One region of the Arthrobacter sp. USHLN218 genome, then DNA from elsewhere that is predicted to be linked to it. Evidence: riboswitches for the same ligand, from Rfam matches in the RefSeq annotation. Region 1 holds a riboswitch; each other region holds the start of a gene.
What was found. A riboswitch is a leader RNA that binds a small molecule or an ion and turns the genes downstream of it on or off. The one in region 1 is predicted to bind S-adenosylmethionine.
Positions count from the first base shown of each region.

Region 1 (5,601 bases):
GCCGGTGTCCGTGGAGAGGCCCGGCTCGTCGAGCTGCACCCACTCGGCGCCGGCCTCGGCCAGCTGGCCGAGGATCCCCACGTAGGCCGCGACGGCATCGTCGATCCGGGTCAGCGGGTCGAAGCCCTCGGGCGCGCCGTCCTCAGCCTTGGCGAGCAGCAGGTAGGTCACCGGGCCCACGAGGACCGGCCGCAGCACGGCGCCGCGGTCCTTGTGCCGGCGGATGATCCCGGCCAGCTGGTGTGCGACGGCGGCGAAGCGGGTCTCCGGGCCGATTTCCGGCACGAGGTAGTGGTAGTTCGTGTCGAACCACTTGGTCAGTTCCAGGGGCGGGCGTTCGCCGTCGCCGCGGGCGAGCACGAAGGATGCGGCGGTTCCGACGCCGCCGTCGCTGTCCGCGAGGTCGGCGAAGCGGGACGGCAGCGCACCGAGGGCGGCCGTGGTGTCGAGGACCTGGTCATAGAGCGCGAAGTCGGCGGGGATGGAGGAGTCGGCGGCGTCCAGCCCGAGCTGGACCAGCCGGAGGACCGTCCTGTCCTGGACCTTGCGGGCCTCGAAGAGCAGGCCGTCCTCGTCGAGCCGGCCGCTCCAGTGTGCCTCGAGGGCCTTCTTCAGTTCGCGGTTCGGGCCGATGCGCGGGTAGCCCAGGATGGTGGCGGCGGGGAAGGTGTTCTTGGCGGTCATGGTGTTCTCCTTTTCAGGCGGATTCGTTCGGGTTCGTGCGGTTTCGTGCGGGTTCAGGCGGATACGGAAGCGGAAAGGGTACGGGTGGAGGGCAGGTCAAGCGCCTCGACGACCTCGATGGAGGCGCGCGCATCGTTGAAGGTGTACAGGTGCAGCCCGGGCGCCCCCGCGTCCAGGGCGGCGCGGGCCAGTTCCGCGGCGGCGGCGACCCCGATCCTTCGCCGCTCGGCGTCGGAGGAGGCCGTCTCCAGCCGGTGCAGCAGCGCCGGATCCGGACGGACGCCGGTCATCACGGCCAGCCGCTCCAGCCGGCGGACGCTCGACATCGGGATGACCCCGGGAATGATCGGGATCGTCACGCCGGCCGCGCGGGCCGCCGCCACGAGGCGGACGTAGTGGGCCGGGTCGAAGTAGACCTGGCTGATCGCGAAGTCGGCCCCGGAGCGTTCCTTCGAGACGAGCACCTCGATGTCGTGCTCGAAGGACGGGGACTCCGGATGCCGGTTCGGGTAGGCGGCCACCCCGACGGCCATTCGGCCGCCGGCCAGCGTCGCGGAATGCCGCCCCTCGACCCGGCGGATCAGCTCCACCAGGTAGCGGGCGAAGGGCAGGTCTCCACGGCAGGCCTGCGGATCGGCGGGCAGGTCCCCGCGCATGGCCAGCACGCCGCGCACGCCCAGCCCCACGAACTGGCACACCAGCAGTTCCAGGCTGTCGCGGGTTTCCCCGACGCAGGTCAGGTGCGCCAGCGGCCGCAGCCTGGTGGCGCCCACCAGGTGCTCGATCAGCTGGATGGAGGCGCGGCGCCGCTCGGGCGTGCCGTTGTAGGTCACTGAAACGTAGTCGGGATGGGTGCCGCCAAGCTCTTCGATGGCCCGAAGCACCGTGGCTTCGGCCTGCGCGTTGGCGGGCGGATACAGCTCGTAGGACAACGACGGCGGGACGGCTGTCCGTGCTGCCAGGGTCATGTACGCTCCTCGGTCGTGCCGAGGGAGTGCGCCGCTGCGCTGCTGAAAGGACCAGCCGTTTTCCACGCCGGGCAGGTCAAGGCCCTGGTGGTGTCGCTGGCGCGTCTCCATCGGTCCTGGCGGTAGCACCGTTCCGGTCCGTCTCCTTGCGGAGGCTTACCCGGATGGTTGCTGCGGCGTCAACGAGCCAGATCTCTCGGCCGCTCTGGATGGCTAATGCGTCCACTGTAGGGAGCGGAGGGGGTCGGGGAGCAATACCTGCACCGTGTACGTCGAAGTGTTGCTCCCCGGCACGGAATGTTTCGTCACGAACGGCAAATCCGCCGTCATCCTGCGCAACAAAGTTCCGGCCGCGGAAGCGGCCGGACGCCGGTTCAGGCGGGATTTACGACGGCGGACGCCAGGTCGGGATGCAGTTGAGCGCCGGTGAGCCAGGCCGTGAGCGATCGGTTGAACAGGCCAATGTCCTCGATGTTCCATTGGTGGTGCATGCCCGGTGCCATGGCCGTACGGATGCCGGGGATCTCCCGCGCGGCAATCGCCGCAGAATCTTTGATGAGCCGCGCGTCCTTGCCTCCGGTCACCAGAAGCAACGGAGCGGTGATGCTGCGCAGCACCTCGACAGGAAAGGTGCCGAACACCTCTGCGAAGATCCGGTCCCGGTTGTCCTTGGAGACGCCCAGGGCAGTCTCCACGAAGACATCTAGGCCCTCGCCGGTGAGGCCGTAGCCCCGGCCGGTGGTTTTCCAGAACCAGGGCTGGTCCCAGGCGCGCAGCTGGAGGCGGGCCAGCAGACCCGTTACCGGTCCAGGGGCCGTCAGCGGGGGGCCGGTAAGGAACCCGGAGCTGACCAGATCCGCATGCCGGCCGGCCAGGTGCAACCCGACCACCGCTCCCAGGGAGAGGCCGACGATGTGCGCCCGGCCGCCGCGGGCACGGGAGCGGATGAGGTCCGCCAGAAGGTCAGCGGTCCCCGCCAGGCTTTCCCACCGCATATTCCGGCTGCCGCCATACCCGGGGAAGTCCGGGACCAGGCAGTGATAGTCCCGGACCGCCTCATGCTGCGGCTCCCACATCCATCCGGCGACATTGCCTCCGTGCAGGAAGAGAACGGTTTCCTGGCAATGGGAGTTCAGTTCCTGGCAGAACATTTCAGGCTGGGCCATCGTAGGTTCCTTTCCTGCCGGCCTTCACCGGCTGCACTCCGCCCTGGGCTTCCAGTACCTTCAACAAGTTGCCGATCAGCCGGTCCAGCTGTTCCGCCAGCAGCCGCTCGTCAATGCCCGTTTCGACGTCCGCGAGGTCCCGGTCGAGGCCTTCCCACGCCGCGGCCACGAGCCGTTCGCCGGCCTCGGTCAGGCTGACGATGTGGGCGCGGGAATCTTCCGGATCCGTCACCACCGAGAGCAGCCCCTGCTGCTTGAGCGCGCTGACGCGCTGGTTGACCGATGCCCGGCTGACGTCGAGCGCGGTGGCGAGCCGCTGCTGCGTGGCCGGCCCGACGACCTTGGAAATCAGCAGCACCAGGAACGGCGCGTACCGGATCCCGTGGTGGGTCCGCAGGTAGTTGTCCGCCACGCGGTCGAGCAGCGCTGTGGCCTGGTGGAGCTTGAACGAGGCATACTGGGTGATTTCCATATTGTTAAGCACTTAACGATATCTCGCGCCAGGCGTCAACCCTCCGCAGTCGTAATGTTGTGAACTTCTGGTGACCGACCCGGCTCACTCGCTGTGATCTTTGGCATGCTTGGGGCATGGCAAACCGTGCGGGCACAGTGGCCCAACCCAGCGACCTTGTTGACCTGACCGCGCTGCTCGACGCGTACTTCGACGTGAAGCCCGATCCGAAGGAGCCGACGCAGCGCGTGGCCTTCGGCACGTCGGGCCACCGCGGCAGCAGCCTGAAGGGTTCCTTCAACGAGGACCACATCGCCGCCATCACGCAGGCGATCGTGGAATACCGTGCCGGCCAGGGCATCGCCGGCCCGCTGTTCATGGGCAAGGACACGCACGCGCTCTCCGACCCGGCGCAGAACACGGCGCTGGAGGTCCTTGCCGCCAACGGCGTCACGGTCTGGGTGGACTCGAGGACCGGCTGGACCCCGACGCCGGCCGTCAGCCACGCCATCCTCAAGCACAACACCTCGAATCCGGACGGGCAGGGCGACGGCATCGTCATCACGCCCTCGCACAATCCGCCCGGAGACGGCGGCTTCAAGTACAACCCGCCGCACGGCGGCCCCGCGGATTCGGATGCCACAGGCTGGATCGCCAACCGCGCCAACGAGCTGCTCGAATCTGAACTGCGCGGGGTCAAGCGGATTCCGCTCGGCCAGGCCCAGTTCTCCGGCGCCGTGGGCACGTACGATTTCCTCAGCAACTACGTGGACGACCTGCCGCAGGTGCTGGACCTGGAGGCCATCCGCAACGCCCGCGTGCGCATCGGCGCGGATCCGATGGGCGGCGCCTCGGTGGACTACTGGGGCGCGATCGGGGAGCGGCACAACCTGGACCTGACGGTGGTCAATTCCACGGTGGACCCGCAGTGGGCGTTCATGACGCTGGACTGGGACGAGAAGATCCGCATGGACTGCTCCTCCCCCTACGCCATGGCGTCGCTAATCGGACGTTCCGCCGAGTTCGAGATCGCTACCGGGAACGACGCCGACGCGGACCGCCACGGGATCGTCACCCCGGACGCGGGGCTGATGAATCCGAACCATTACCTCGCAGTGGCGATCCAGTACCTGTACACCCACCGGCCGCAGTGGCCCGCTGGCGCCTCCGTGGGCAAGACCCTCGTCTCGTCCTCGATGATCGACCGCGTGGCCGCGGACCTGGGCCGCAAGCTGGTGGAGGTCCCGGTCGGCTTCAAGTGGTTCGTGCCCGGCCTGCTCTCCGGTGAGGGCGTCTTCGGCGGCGAGGAGTCGGCCGGCGCATCCTTCGTCCGGTTCAACGGGCAGCCGTGGTCCACGGACAAGGACGGCATCCTGCTGGCCCTGCTGGCCTCGGAGATCAAGGCCGTCACCGGCAAGTCCCCGTCCGAACTCTACGGTGAGCTGGCCGCGAAGTTCGGGTCGCCGTCATACGCGCGGATCGACGCGGCCGCCACCCGGGAACAGAAGGCCGCCCTCGGCAAGCTCTCCGCCTCGGACGTGACGGCGACCGAACTTGCCGGCGAGCCGATCACCGCCAAGCTGACCGAGGCCCCGGGCAACGGCGCCGCGATCGGCGGACTCAAGGTCACCACCGAAAACGCGTGGTTCGCCGCCCGCCCGTCCGGCACCGAAGACGTCTACAAGATCTACGCGGAATCCTTCAAGGGCGACGAGCATCTGAAGCAGGTGCAGGCCGAGGCGAAGGCGCTGGTGGACGGGGTCATCGGCTGACCCGGCCCTAGGGCGGCCGCCGGAGGGCCGGCACGCGGGGCGGGGCGGGCGGCAGTAGGATTCTTCCAGACCAAGTCATCCCACGTCCCGAGAGGCCCGCCATGAGCACGCCCGTGAAGTCCTCCCCCTTCCGCTGGAAACTGCACGGCGACGGCAAGAGCATTGCGCCCGGCACGGTGGTGGCCCCGCAGGAGCGGTTGTCCTGGGGCCGGACCATCGGAATCGGCGCCCAGCACGTGGTCGCCATGTTCGGCGCCACCTTCCTGGTGCCGCTGATCACGGGATTCCCGCCGTCCACCACCCTGCTGTTCTCGGGACTCGGCACGCTCCTCTTCCTGATCATCACGGCCGGCAGGATCCCGAGCTACCTCGGCTCCAGCTTCGCGTTCATCGCCCCGATCGGGGCGGCCATGAACCAGTACGGGATGGGCGGCGCGCTGGGCGGGCTGATCATGGCGGGGGCGGTTCTGTTCGTCATCGGCCTCATCGTGCACAAGGCCGGCTCGCATTGGATCCAGGTCGTGATGCCGCCGGTGGTGACCGGCTCCATCGTGGCGCTG
Region 1 is NZ_JBBCYT010000006.1:47,015-52,615, forward strand. Features, by position in the region: gene metE (5-methyltetrahydropteroyltriglutamate--homocysteine S-methyltransferase) at 1-684, opposite strand, end outside; gene WFH44_RS14350 (methylenetetrahydrofolate reductase) at 738-1,652, opposite strand; SAM riboswitch class I at 1,757-1,868, opposite strand; gene WFH44_RS14355 (alpha/beta fold hydrolase) at 2,027-2,818, opposite strand; gene WFH44_RS14360 (MarR family winged helix-turn-helix transcriptional regulator) at 2,805-3,302, opposite strand; gene pgm (phosphoglucomutase (alpha-D-glucose-1,6-bisphosphate-dependent)) at 3,407-5,041, shown strand; gene WFH44_RS14370 (uracil-xanthine permease family protein) at 5,143-5,601, shown strand, end outside.

Region 2 (5,601 bases), on a different contig from region 1:
AGGACCCCCAAGACGTAAAGAATGCGTTCGGCCACCCTATGTGCGGCGCGGGGGCGCGTCGAGGGCAGGCCGCGTGCCGCGGGACGCCGCACACGATTTTCACGGTCCGTCCCGTCGGTTGGCTATTTCGGCGCCGGGCAGACGGAAGCGGCGGCGGGAACGATGTCCGCGCCGCCGCCTTCGCGTGCTGCTGCTACTTCTTGTCAGGTCCGGCGCCGATGGCCCAGACGCGCGGCGGGACCGTGCCGTTGACGGAGTAGTCGCCGATGATGCGCGCCTTGAAGACCCACGGGTTGTGGTTGGCCGCGGTGCGGGCGTTGCGCCAGTGGCGGTCGAAGTTCTTCTTGGTGCTGGTGCCCGAGGCGGACAGCGCGTCGAAGACATCCGAGGTGGCACGCGTGGCCAGGTCGGTCAGGACCACCTGGGCCTGGGCGCTCTCGAGTTCGGCGAGGTCGTTGAGGTGCTCTTCCTGCTCGAGGTCGTCGAGGAACGCGGCTTCGTACGCGCGCTGCAGGGCCTGGGCGGCCCGCTCGACGGTGGCGTCCGCGGCATAGGCCTTGGCGGACACCTCGCCGATGACCTGCAGGATCTGCGGATCCTCGCGGAAGGAGTCGGCGTTGCCGTGCGAGAAGATGCGGGTGCGGTTGCGGACCTCGGTGGCGATGTCGCGCTCGGCGGCCTTGATGCTGCCGGCGAGGACGGCGAGCAGCACGACCTGGTAGAACGCGGTCTGGTACTTGAACCGGGTGTCGAAGTCGATCACGTTGTCGGCCTCGACCACGGCGTCCTTGAAGGTGCTGGTGCCGGAGCCGGTGGTCTGCTGGCCGAAGCCGTCCCAGTCGTCGGAGTGCGTGACGCCTGGCTGGTGCGCGTTGACCACGGCGATGACCTTGACGTCGTTGTCCGTGCGCTGGGCGAAGGTGTCGATCCAGTCGGCGAAGATGCTGCCGGTCGAGTAGTACTTGGTGCCGTTGACGCGGAAGCCGCCGGTGGCCGAGTCCGGGTCCGGGCTGACCTTGGTGATGACGTCGCCGATCTTGACGGTGCCGACCTCGGTCCACGAGTTGCCGGCGATCTCGCCGTTCACGAAGCGCTCCAGCCAGACCGCGCGCTGCGGGCCGGAGGAGACCAGCCGGTCCTCGACGAAGGCGAAGTGGCCGCGCAGCGCCTGCGGGATGTTCGAGTCCGCGGCGGCGAGTTCGGTGAGCAGGCGGAACAGCTGCGGCAGGGTGGCGCCGGCACCGCCGTCGGCCACGGGAACCCGCACGGCGCCGAAGCCGGCCTTCGTCAGCTCCTTGATCTGGTCGAAGGGCAGCTGGTGGTCCTGCTCGCGGGCGCTGGCGCCCTCGGCGATGCGGGCGAAGATCGGGCGGAAGCGGTCGGCGAGGGTGTCGTAGTCGGTCTCGGCGGCGTGGGTGCTTTGCGTGGTTACGGAGGTCATGACGGGCCTTTCGTTGTTACGGAAATTCGGAAGTCGGGTGGGTCAGACGCCCGCGGGTGTCGGCTCTTGGGCGGGCTGGGGCAGTACGGCGGCGGCGGGTTCCGGTGCCTGTGCGGCGTGCGTGTGCTCCGGTTCCGGGAGTACGACGGCGGCGCGGCCGGTGCGCCGGGCCAGGAACCCAGCGGCGCCAAAGAGGAGGGCGATCACGACGGCGGCTGCCGCGGCACTCCCCCAGCCCGACGGCCAGGCGCCGTTCAGCCCCAAAAGGGCGGGCACCGTCGTCGTTAGCTGGCTGGTGAGCAGGGTGACCCAACCGGTATAGGACGTGAGGGCGGACCTGCCGAAAGCGAGGAGCAGGAAGAACAGCGTCCACAGCACGGCCCAACTGGTCCACAGCACCGCGGAGAACGGGTCGGCGGCTAGGTTGGAGACCGCGTACACCACGGCGAGCGCGGCGACGAGGCCGCAGAACCAGCCGACGCCGGCCGACCCGAGGTCGAACAGCGAGTTCAGGCCGACGTAGGTGTAGGTCAGGCCGAAGAGGACGACGCCGGCGGCGCCGAGCAGCTGGGCCGAGTCACCGGCTGCGGTCACGGCGATCAGGGCGGCCAGGATCAGCTGGAGGCCGCCGATGAGCAGGTTCAGGGTGCCGCTGTCGCGCGGCGGGATGCGTCCGAGCAGGGCCAGGCCGTTGATCAGCAGTGCCACGCCGGAGAGGATGAGGCAGATGAAGGACATGGGCATGTTCCGTCTGTGCGGGAGGGCTCGCGGAGGAGCCGGCTCGATGCTTGCCGGAACACGGTTGTGCCCGGCCGGATCTTCACCTGGGGCACCCCACCACGAAGAGGGTTGCCGTCCAACCAGCCAGGGCTTCGCGTTGGAACTCGTGATCTGTTGAAAAAGCTATGCCGCGGCGGCGGCCCGCGGCAACGGTTTGGGGCGAAGATGACGCAAGGTCACGCCCTGTTACCCGCAGCACCGGCAAAAGGTTGCAGGGGCTTGCCAGTCAGGCCCGCGGTCCGCTAGTGCAGCTGCGCCGGCCCGTCCTGCCCGGGCTTGGTTCAGTACCGCGGCCCCGCCGGCCGGCAGCGTGCCCTCAGGCGAGGCCCTTGTCCTTGAGCCAGGCGGCTGCGGCGTCCTTGGGGTTCTGCTTCGCGTCTCCGGAGACCTTCTCGTTGAGCTGCATGAGGTCCTCGGTGGTCAGTTCCTGCGAAACCTTGTTCAGGATTTTCTGGGCCTCGCTGCCGACGGCGTCGGTGCGGATCAAGGGAAGCACCTGCTGGGCTGCGAAGAGGTCCTTGGTGTCCTTCAGCGTGACCAGGTTGTTGGCCGCAATCGACGGGGAGGTCGTAAAGATGTTCGCGGCCTGGACCCGGTCGTCCAGCAACGCCTGGAGCGTCAGCGCCCCGCCGCCGTCGCTGAAGGGGACGAACTCCTTCGGGACACATCCGTAGACGGCCTTGAGTCCCGGCAGTCCCTGCGGACGCTCCTGGGCCTCGGGCGGCATTCCAAGGGCGATGCGGTCGCAGGCTTTGCCCAGGTCCTCGAGGGATTCCAGTCCGTACTTGTCCGCGGTCTGTTGCGTGACGACGAGCGAGTCCTTGTCCTCCGCGGCCGCCGGTTCCAGCACCGCGAGCCCCTCCGGCAGCTTTCCGGGCAGTTCCTTCATCACTTCTTCGGCGCTGCGCGCCGAGGTGCCCTCGTCCAGATAGCGCAGGAGATTGCCGCTGTAATCGGGCACCAAATCGATGGAGCCGTCCTGGACTGCCCGGACATAGACTTCGCGCGAACCAATCCTCGGTTTGGTGGCCGCGGGGACGCCCCCGGCATTCAAAGCCCCGGCGTATATCTCGGCAAGGGTCTCGCTCTCCGGGAAATTCGCCGATCCCACGAGCACGGGCCCCTGCGCCCCGGTCTCCCCGGCGCTGGTCTCTCCGTCCTCGAACGGGCTGGCGCTGCAGCCGGCCATTCCCAGGGCGAGCAGGAGCCCGGTGATGAGAACGGCTGGAAGTCTGAAGGTGTTCCGCATGGAGGTTTTCCTTAGAGGTAGGTCCAAGCTGTGCTCACAGGCTAGACGACTGAAAGCGAGGCAACCAGAATGCGCAGGTTTTTACGTAAGGGTTGGCAGATTCACCGGTGGGCCGATTCGCGGCCGGGGCTTCAGCACCGCGGAAGTGACATTGCCCCGGGGGCCTAGGCTTCCCGGGGCAACGCCGCTGCCCCTTCGCGGGAGGGGCACAAAGGAACGGGTCTGGGGGGTCGGCCCCGCTCCGCGGGCCGGGCCTTCCACAAGGGCGGGTGATCCGGCACACTCTGAGTCTGCCTGCCGCGGCGCCGTCGGGCCAGATTCCAGTTCTGGGGATGGGCGGAACCCCCAAATGAGTGGCAAGGGGTGTGCCTGTGTGCTTCTTTTCCGGTGGGCCGATGTTCCGGAAGGTGACGCGAACGCGTGTCCGGAGCGCCGCCGTCGTAATTTTCACTATCCTGAAGGCTGGTTTCCCGCTCCCCCACGGACACATCCCGTCCTCCGCGGGCGGCCGGCGACGACAAGGAAATGCTGACTAGATGATGGCAAGTGCAGGCGGTTCCGGCGACGATCACGGCAAGCCACGGAACCGCGTACCCGATGGCGTCCTGCGGTCGGTCGGATTCCTGTCCTTCTTCGATCGCTTCGGCACGCCGCCGATGCTCGTGGTGCTGGCTGACCGGACGGACCTGTCGCTCGGCCAGGCCGTCCAGCTGGTCGCGGCGTACGCACTGCTCTACGCCGTCGGGCAGCCGGTGTGGGGGCTGCTCAGCGACAGGTTCGGCCGCCTGGCGATCCTGCGCATGGCTCTGACGGGAGTCATGATCGGGTCGCTGGCCAGCACGCTGTCCGGCAGCTACCTGCCGCTGCTCCTGGCCCGGGCGTTCACGGGGCTGATGGCAGGCGCGCTCTATCCGACGCTGATGACGATCCTCGGCGACACACGGACCGGGATCGACCGGGCCCGCGGGCTGTCCGACCTGCAGATCTACTCATCCCTCGGGACGACCATCGCTGCCCTCGCCACCGGCACCCTGGCCGCGCTGGTGGACTGGCGGCTGGTGTTCGCGCTGCCGGCCGTGGGCTGCCTGGTCCTGCTGATCCTGCTGCGCGGCGTGGAAATCGACGGGCACTCCGGGCGCCGCGGCATCCGCCTGGGCCACGCGTTCTCGCCCTCCGCCCTGGGCATCTACGGACTGGCGGTCCTGGAGGGCGCCGTGCTGATGGGCATCCTGACGTATATCGTCCCGGCCCTGCAGAACGCCGGGGTCGGGGTCAGCCTGGCGGGCATGCTGGCCGCCGGATTCGGCGTCGGCGTCATCCTCGGGGCCCGCGTCATGCGCCGGCTGGTCCAGCGGTTCACCCGCACCCAGCTCATCGCCATCGGAGGAAGCGTGCTGGTCACGGCGTTCCTGGTTTCGTCGCTCTGGCACGTCCCCGCAGCATTAACAACGACGGCGGTACTCGTCGGCGTGTCCAACGCCGTCCTTCACTCCTCCATGCAGGGATGGGCCACCGACATTGCCCCGCAGGCCCGCGCCACGAGCGTCGCACTGTTTGCGGGCTCCCTGTTCCTCGGCAGCTCGCTGCAGAACTTCCTCACCGCCGGACTCGCCGACAACCGGCAGTACGGCACCATCTTCCTCATGGGCCTGGTCGCAAGCATCTTCCTGACGGTTATCGCTGCCCTGGGCCACGCCTCCTGGAAGCGCATTCACGCCAGCTGACTGACGGTCCGGGGCGATCCCCCGGCTCCGGACGCACCCCAACACGTGGCGGAACGAGCGCAATGCCGCAGGTCGTGAGCGCGGTCCGATTACCAGTTGGTGCCTTCGCGAAAGGGGAATCCGGGACGCGGTCCGACATTGACGCTACCCCCCTTCTCAGGGCGCAGGGGCGGAGGGTGACACAGTTCCGCCGTCCTGTGCGGATGTTAAGCACTTCCACCCGTCACATGGCCCGAATTTTTCCTCCTTTTGATCCCGCCCGGAGCAGTGTTGTAACGCTTAAACCGCAACAATCCCCAAAAGAATTGGAGCAAAAATGACGTTTCGGAACGCTAAGACCGGCCGCCTTGCAGCAGCAGTAGTTGTCGCAGGAGTGGTGACCACTGCAGGAGCAGGAGTCGCTTCGG
Region 2 is NZ_JBBCYT010000005.1:218,662-224,262, reverse strand. Features, by position in the region: gene WFH44_RS13410 (acyl-CoA dehydrogenase family protein) at 194-1,441, opposite strand; gene WFH44_RS13405 (AmiS/UreI family transporter) at 1,484-2,179, opposite strand; SAM riboswitch class IV at 2,221-2,333, opposite strand; gene WFH44_RS13400 (ABC transporter substrate-binding protein) at 2,538-3,470, opposite strand; gene WFH44_RS13395 (MFS transporter) at 4,007-5,194, shown strand; gene WFH44_RS13390 (hypothetical protein) at 5,571-5,601, shown strand, end outside.
Region 2: it holds a riboswitch for S-adenosylmethionine, as region 1 does, so the genes downstream of both, WFH44_RS13405 (AmiS/UreI family transporter) here and WFH44_RS14350 (methylenetetrahydrofolate reductase) in region 1, are expected to answer to the same signal.

Region 3 (5,601 bases), on a different contig from region 1:
CTGTCCGTCCAGATGTGCAGGGGCCGGCGGGTCGTAGACGCGGCAGACCGTCGTCCCCTCCTTGATGGTGGAGCCCGGCGCCAGCCTGCCCGTAAGGCGCAGCCGCCGGACGGGGTTTGACCTTGCGGTTGGCTTGGCCCAGTCCTGCAGTACCTCGCCGGATTCCACCGTGAAGATGTCCCGGGATTCCCACCAGTCCGCCAGCGGCGCATTCAGCCGGTCGTAATGTCCCCACCAGAACTGCTTGTCTTCCCTGCGGTGGTATCCCACGGACGCCGCCACCATTGCGACGGCCTGCTCGTCCGGCGTCAGCTCTCCGCCGGCGTGCAGCGCGCGCTCGGTCGCTGCCGCTACGTGCCTGAGCAGCCGTGCCTCGTCCGGTGAGGGGTCCTCGGATTCCGGGCCGGGACCGGCCTCCGCGGCCCGTGCCCGTGCTATCCCGCGCTCGTCGGCCCGCTCCAATAGCCAGTCACGAAGGCGGAGCGTCGAGAGGCAGTCGTACTCGTTGTAGTCGCGGATGCTGGCCAGGATCGCTTCTGCTTCCTGGGGCCGGCCGCTGTCCCGGGCTTCGCAGTAGAGTGCGTAAGCGACGACGGACCCGCCGGCATCTTTGACATCCCCCGAGCGCAGGTGCGATCCCATATACAAGGGCTCGAGCTTCTTGATGCTGTAGGACTTTTCCGAGATCCGCAGGCTGTTGCGCACCACGTCGTAGAGGTCGATCAGGACGCCTTCGCGCAGCAAGGCGTCCACGGCGTCCTCGCCGATCACGTGCTGCAGCGAGAGGCGGCGCAGCGCGGCCTTCTCGTAGTTGGCGTAATGGTAGATGTGCAGGTCCGGATACTGCTTCCGCCGCCGGCCCACATAATCCAGGAATTCGGCCAGAGCTTTGCCTTCTTCGGCGCGGCTGTGGGCCCAGAACGGAAGGAAGGGCGGGGCGGCTCCGGGGGCCGGCGGGTTCTCCATGACCCCGAACAGGTACTCCAGTCCCCAGGTCCCGGCCTGGTCCTGCCAGAGCGGGTCCCCTTCGAAGTCGAAAAAGATGTCTCCCTCACTTGGTGCGGGGAGTGTTCCGAGCGCGTTTGCTGCCAGCACCCGGTAGGCGAGGCTGTGCCGGGTTCCGTCGCCATCCGTGTACTGCACGGCCCCGTCCGGTTCCTCCATGCCGGTCTGCATCCTCGCCTGGTCGCGCAGCCGGGCCAGCACGCCGTCCGGTGCCTCACCCGGGGGCAGCTCCATGGCCGCCAGCTGGTCGATCGTGGTGACGCCCAGGTCCCGCAGGCGGCGGCGACGGACCGGGCTCATCCGGGAAACCAGCAGCACGTCCCGGTGGAGCGCTACCTGCTCGGCGCAGTAGTCGCAGCGCCCGCACGCTGTATGCCGGTCATCTCCCCATGCCACGGGGGCACGTTGGGCCCGGTGGGCGGACGTGAGCTCCAGGAAGCGGCGGCGGCGCTCCCGGAAGACCGGCAGCAGGTCGCGCAGGCTATGGTCGCTGCGGGAACGGTCGCCCAGCACGAGTGTCACGGTGGGCGAAGGGTCGATACCGGCTTTTATCAGCTGGTCGCCGTACGCCGCCAGCTGCAACAGCGCCGTGACCTTGGCATGCCGGGCGAGCTTGGAATCGTACACGGCGTAGCGGGCCGAGGAGCCGTCACCTTCCCTGACGAGGAAGTCTGAACGGCCGTGGAAGCTGCCGTCGAAGAAGGAAGCCTGGAACACCACGTCCGCACCGGAGCGCAGCGCCGCGATCGATTCCCGGTGCTTGGCCTCTAGCAACGGCCTGGTGTAGTCCGCGATTCCGGCGATTTCCACCACGCCGGCCCCGAAGGTGTCCCGGAAGCCCTGAAGCACGCGGTGCTCGTGGACGTCGCCCAGTTCAGCCGTGCGGGCCAGCATCTCGTCCGGCGGGAACTCCGCCTTCGGGCTGCGCCCAAGTTTCTCATCCAGCTTCCGCAGCAGTTCGTACTCGCACTGCGCCGCCACCACCAGGTCGCTCGCGGTGAAGATCAGGTCCCGTGGCGCGCCGGGCAGCAGCGGGTCGAGCAGGAACACGGTGCCTCCTGGAGGAGAAGTTGGTCCCGCCGGCTCCGAGACCCCTGTCGGGGCCCCGGGCCGGCGGGCGGCTCTTTATGCTCAACTTCTATCAGCCGTGTCCGACAGTTTGCGCCCGTCCGGCCGGACCGCCCGAAACCGGGCAGGCGGGCAAGGGCGCAAACCAAGTAACGGACAAATCAGCAGACATCCCAGAACGGACACCCCACCGCAGCGCCAGGCGCGCTAGTGGCAGTCCGGTGCTCCGCCGTCGTCGTTCAGCATCCGCCGCAGCGAGAAGAAGCGGTTGCCCGCGCCCGGACGGGTGCTGGGAATGAGCAGCTTGGAGTACTTCTCGCACCACAGCGCGGAGCCGTCCGAGTCCATGGCCGCTTCCAGCACGGCGCCGATGTCCTCGGAATACAGCATTTTCTGTACGCCGTCCCGGCACAACTGGACCAGGCTCAGCTCAGCCTCGATATGTACGGCTACCTCGACCCACTCGTCCAGAACGCTGTTGTCCCAGAGACCGACGGTGCGCTCGCGGTGGCCGCTGCGGCTGTCTTTTTCTATTGGATATGCACTCATCATTCTTGTTCTCTCCGGTTGTTCTTGCCCGCACCGAGTCCCCTTCAGAACCTCGTTGTCCTGTGAAATGCAGGCCGCTTCGTCATCCGAACCACCCGCGAACATGGGGTTGGTGCGTGATCGGTCGGAGCCTTGCAGTACCCGGCGAGCCGGTGTGCTGCGGATCACATCTCGTGAAGCATTTCCAACTATAGGGTCCCGCATGCACATAGCCAAACGGTTGCTGCGAAGTAAACATTTTGTTGTAGGCCCGTTACTCGCCGTGACAGCCCGTTAGGCCTTCGTGACGGACCGCTAGGCCTTATTACTTCCGGTGACGAGGCGGCCCGTGACTGGCGGCACAAGCTCTGGTTATACTCGCTTCAGCTTCAGGAATTGCGGTCGCTAAGCTCCGACTTGGCCGCGTACCAACCCCACGCTCTCTGGGTGGTTCGGATGACGAAGCGGCCTGCATTCGCCTACTGGCAAATGGTGCGGGCAAGAGCACGTGAAAGGACCGGTGCCCGGCACCGCTTCCATGAGTACAGCTAATACTGCCCACGCCGGCCTAGGCGTGATGAGCCTTTCCGACTACGAACAAGTTACGGCCGCACGCCAGGAATTCGTCGATTTCCTGCTCGGGCCCGCTGGCCTCCCGGCCCGGCAGGATGCGCGGACGCCACGCGCGGCGGGCCTGTGAGGGGTCCTTCGGGCCTGTTGCTGGACACCGACGTCGTCGCCGAAGTGCGCCGCGCCGAACCGCATCCGGCGGTCGTCGATTTCCTGCAGCGCCGCCGGCACCTGGGCATCTACATTTCCGCGCTGTCAGTGGCGGAGCTCCATCTGCTGGGCAGCCAGGAGGGCAGGGGACCGGACGACGGCGGCGCCTGGCTCGGCGAACTGGCCTCGCGCTTCTCCGGGTTCATCCTGCCGGTGGACCTGGGCGTGGCGATGTCCTGGGCGCCGATGGCGGGGAATCCCGAGGTCACCGCCGTGGATTCCCTGATAGCGGCGACGGCCGTGCAGCACTGCCTGACGATCGTGTCCCGGAACGTCGATGGCTTCCGGAAGCTGGCTGTTCCTGCCATCGACCCGTGGCAGGTGGGGCAGTTTGCCGTCGAGGTGGCGCCGTCGAACTGACCGCCGCCCCCTTACTTTCCGGTAGAACCGGCGCGACAATAGGAACAGTGGCGCGTTGGAGGAGAGCAGCGATGGCGACCAAGCGGAAGAGAATTTTTGGAGCAGCACCGGAAGAACGCATGGGCCCGCTGCCGCTGCACGGCTCGGGAGACGATCCGGTGATGCCGAACCTCGCGGCTGCCCAGATACCCGGGCCCGGCACCGGCCACGTCAGGGCGGGCGAGGACGGAGTGCTGCCGGACGATGTTTCCGACCCGTTCGAGCAGGAAGGACACCAGCACGCCGGCCGGTCACTGACCGGCAGGTTCCGGCGCTGGCGGCACGGGCTGCGGCGAGCATGACCATTCCTTCGGGCGCCGGTCCATAGACTGAGGTCATGCCTGAAGCTGCAAACCCCGTGGACCGGACCTCGATCGCCTACGACATCACGGGGGAGGGACCCGCCGTCGTACTCCTGCACGGTTCCGCGCTCTCGCGCGCGATTTGGCGCGGGCTCGGGTACGTGGGGGCGTTGGCCGCCGATTTCACCGTGGTCCGGATCGACCTGCGGGGCCACGGCCGTAGCGGCAAGCCGCACGACGCCGAGTCCTATCGGATGCCGCTGGTCGTCGGCGACGTCCTGGCAGTCCTGGACGCGGAGGGGATCGCCAGTGCCGCGGTGACGGGATACTCCTTCGGGGCGCGGGTGGGTTTCGCGCTGGCCGCGGCGGCCCCCGAGCGCGTGGAACGGCTCGCGACGCTGGGCGGCACCTACCGGGCCCAGCAGGGGCAGGTGGCCAGGATATTCTTCGACGGCTACCTCGAGGAACTGCGCCGCGGCGGGATGGAAGGCTTCATCGACGGCCTGGAAGCGGCGGGCAAGCCGCTGGATGCCGCCGCCAAGGTGGCCTTCAAGGCCAACGACCCTCAGGCGCTGGCGGCCTATTTCGAACGGACCGAGGAGGAACCCGGGCTCACCGAAGCCGAATTGGCCTCGCTGGGGATGCCCGTACTGCTCATGGCCGGCACCGAGGACACGGCCAGGTTCGACGACTCCAGGCGCGCCGCCGCGCTGATGCCCGCGGCCCGCTTCGTCCCGCTGCCGGGGCGCACGCACGCCTCGACCCTCTTCCCGGCGGATGAGGTCCTGGCCGAGCTGATGCCTTTCCTCGGGGCCCGGCAGGCGGTTGCCTAGGATGGCAGCCATGTTCCGCGAATCGATTGCGCCGTCCGCCCCCTGTCCCTGCGGCAGCTCGGCGGCCTACCGCGACTGCTGCGGACGCCTCCATGCCGGCCTGGCAGAGGCGGCGACGGCCGAGGAGCTGATGCGCTCGCGCTATTCGGCATTTGTCGCCGGGGACAGCGCCTACCTGCTGCGCAGCTGGTCATCGGAAACAAGACCGCGCTCGCTGGAGCTCGATCCGGAGCAGCAGTGGGAGGGTCTTGAGGTCATCCGGGTGGTGCGGGGCGGTCCGGACGACACGGCAGGAAAGGTCGAGTTCCGCGCGCGCTTCCGGGCCGGCGGAGCGGCGCAGGACCAGCATGAGGTCAGCACGTTCGTGCGCGAGGAGGGCCGGTGGGTCTACCGCGGGGCGCTGGCGCACCGCTGAACGCCCGGTCCAGCCCGGGCGCTCAGTTCTCCAGCAGGCCGCGGATGTCCTCGGCGGTCAGCTTGGAGGAGAACATCGCGTCGTCGTCCATCACCGACGAGAACAGCTTGGCCTTGCTTTCCTTCAGGGCCATGACCTTCTCTTCGATCGTGCCCTTTGCGACCATCCGGTAGACCATGACGTTCTTGGTCTGGCCGATCCGGTGCGTGCGGTCCACCGCCTGGGCCTCGCTCGCGGGGTTCCACCACGGGTCGAGCAGGAAGCAATAATC
Region 3 is NZ_JBBCYT010000002.1:41,038-46,638, forward strand. Features, by position in the region: gene WFH44_RS03750 (TM0106 family RecB-like putative nuclease) at 1-2,055, opposite strand, end outside; gene WFH44_RS03755 (hypothetical protein) at 2,281-2,625, opposite strand; SAM riboswitch class IV at 2,638-2,801, opposite strand; SAM riboswitch class IV at 2,989-3,112, shown strand; gene WFH44_RS03760 (PIN domain-containing protein) at 3,298-3,741, shown strand; gene WFH44_RS03765 (hypothetical protein) at 3,813-4,082, shown strand; gene WFH44_RS03770 (alpha/beta fold hydrolase) at 4,118-4,915, shown strand; gene WFH44_RS03775 (YchJ family protein) at 4,926-5,330, shown strand; gene WFH44_RS03780 (DEAD/DEAH box helicase) at 5,353-5,601, opposite strand, start outside.
Region 3: it holds a riboswitch for S-adenosylmethionine, as region 1 does, so the genes downstream of both, WFH44_RS03755 (hypothetical protein) here and WFH44_RS14350 (methylenetetrahydrofolate reductase) in region 1, are expected to answer to the same signal.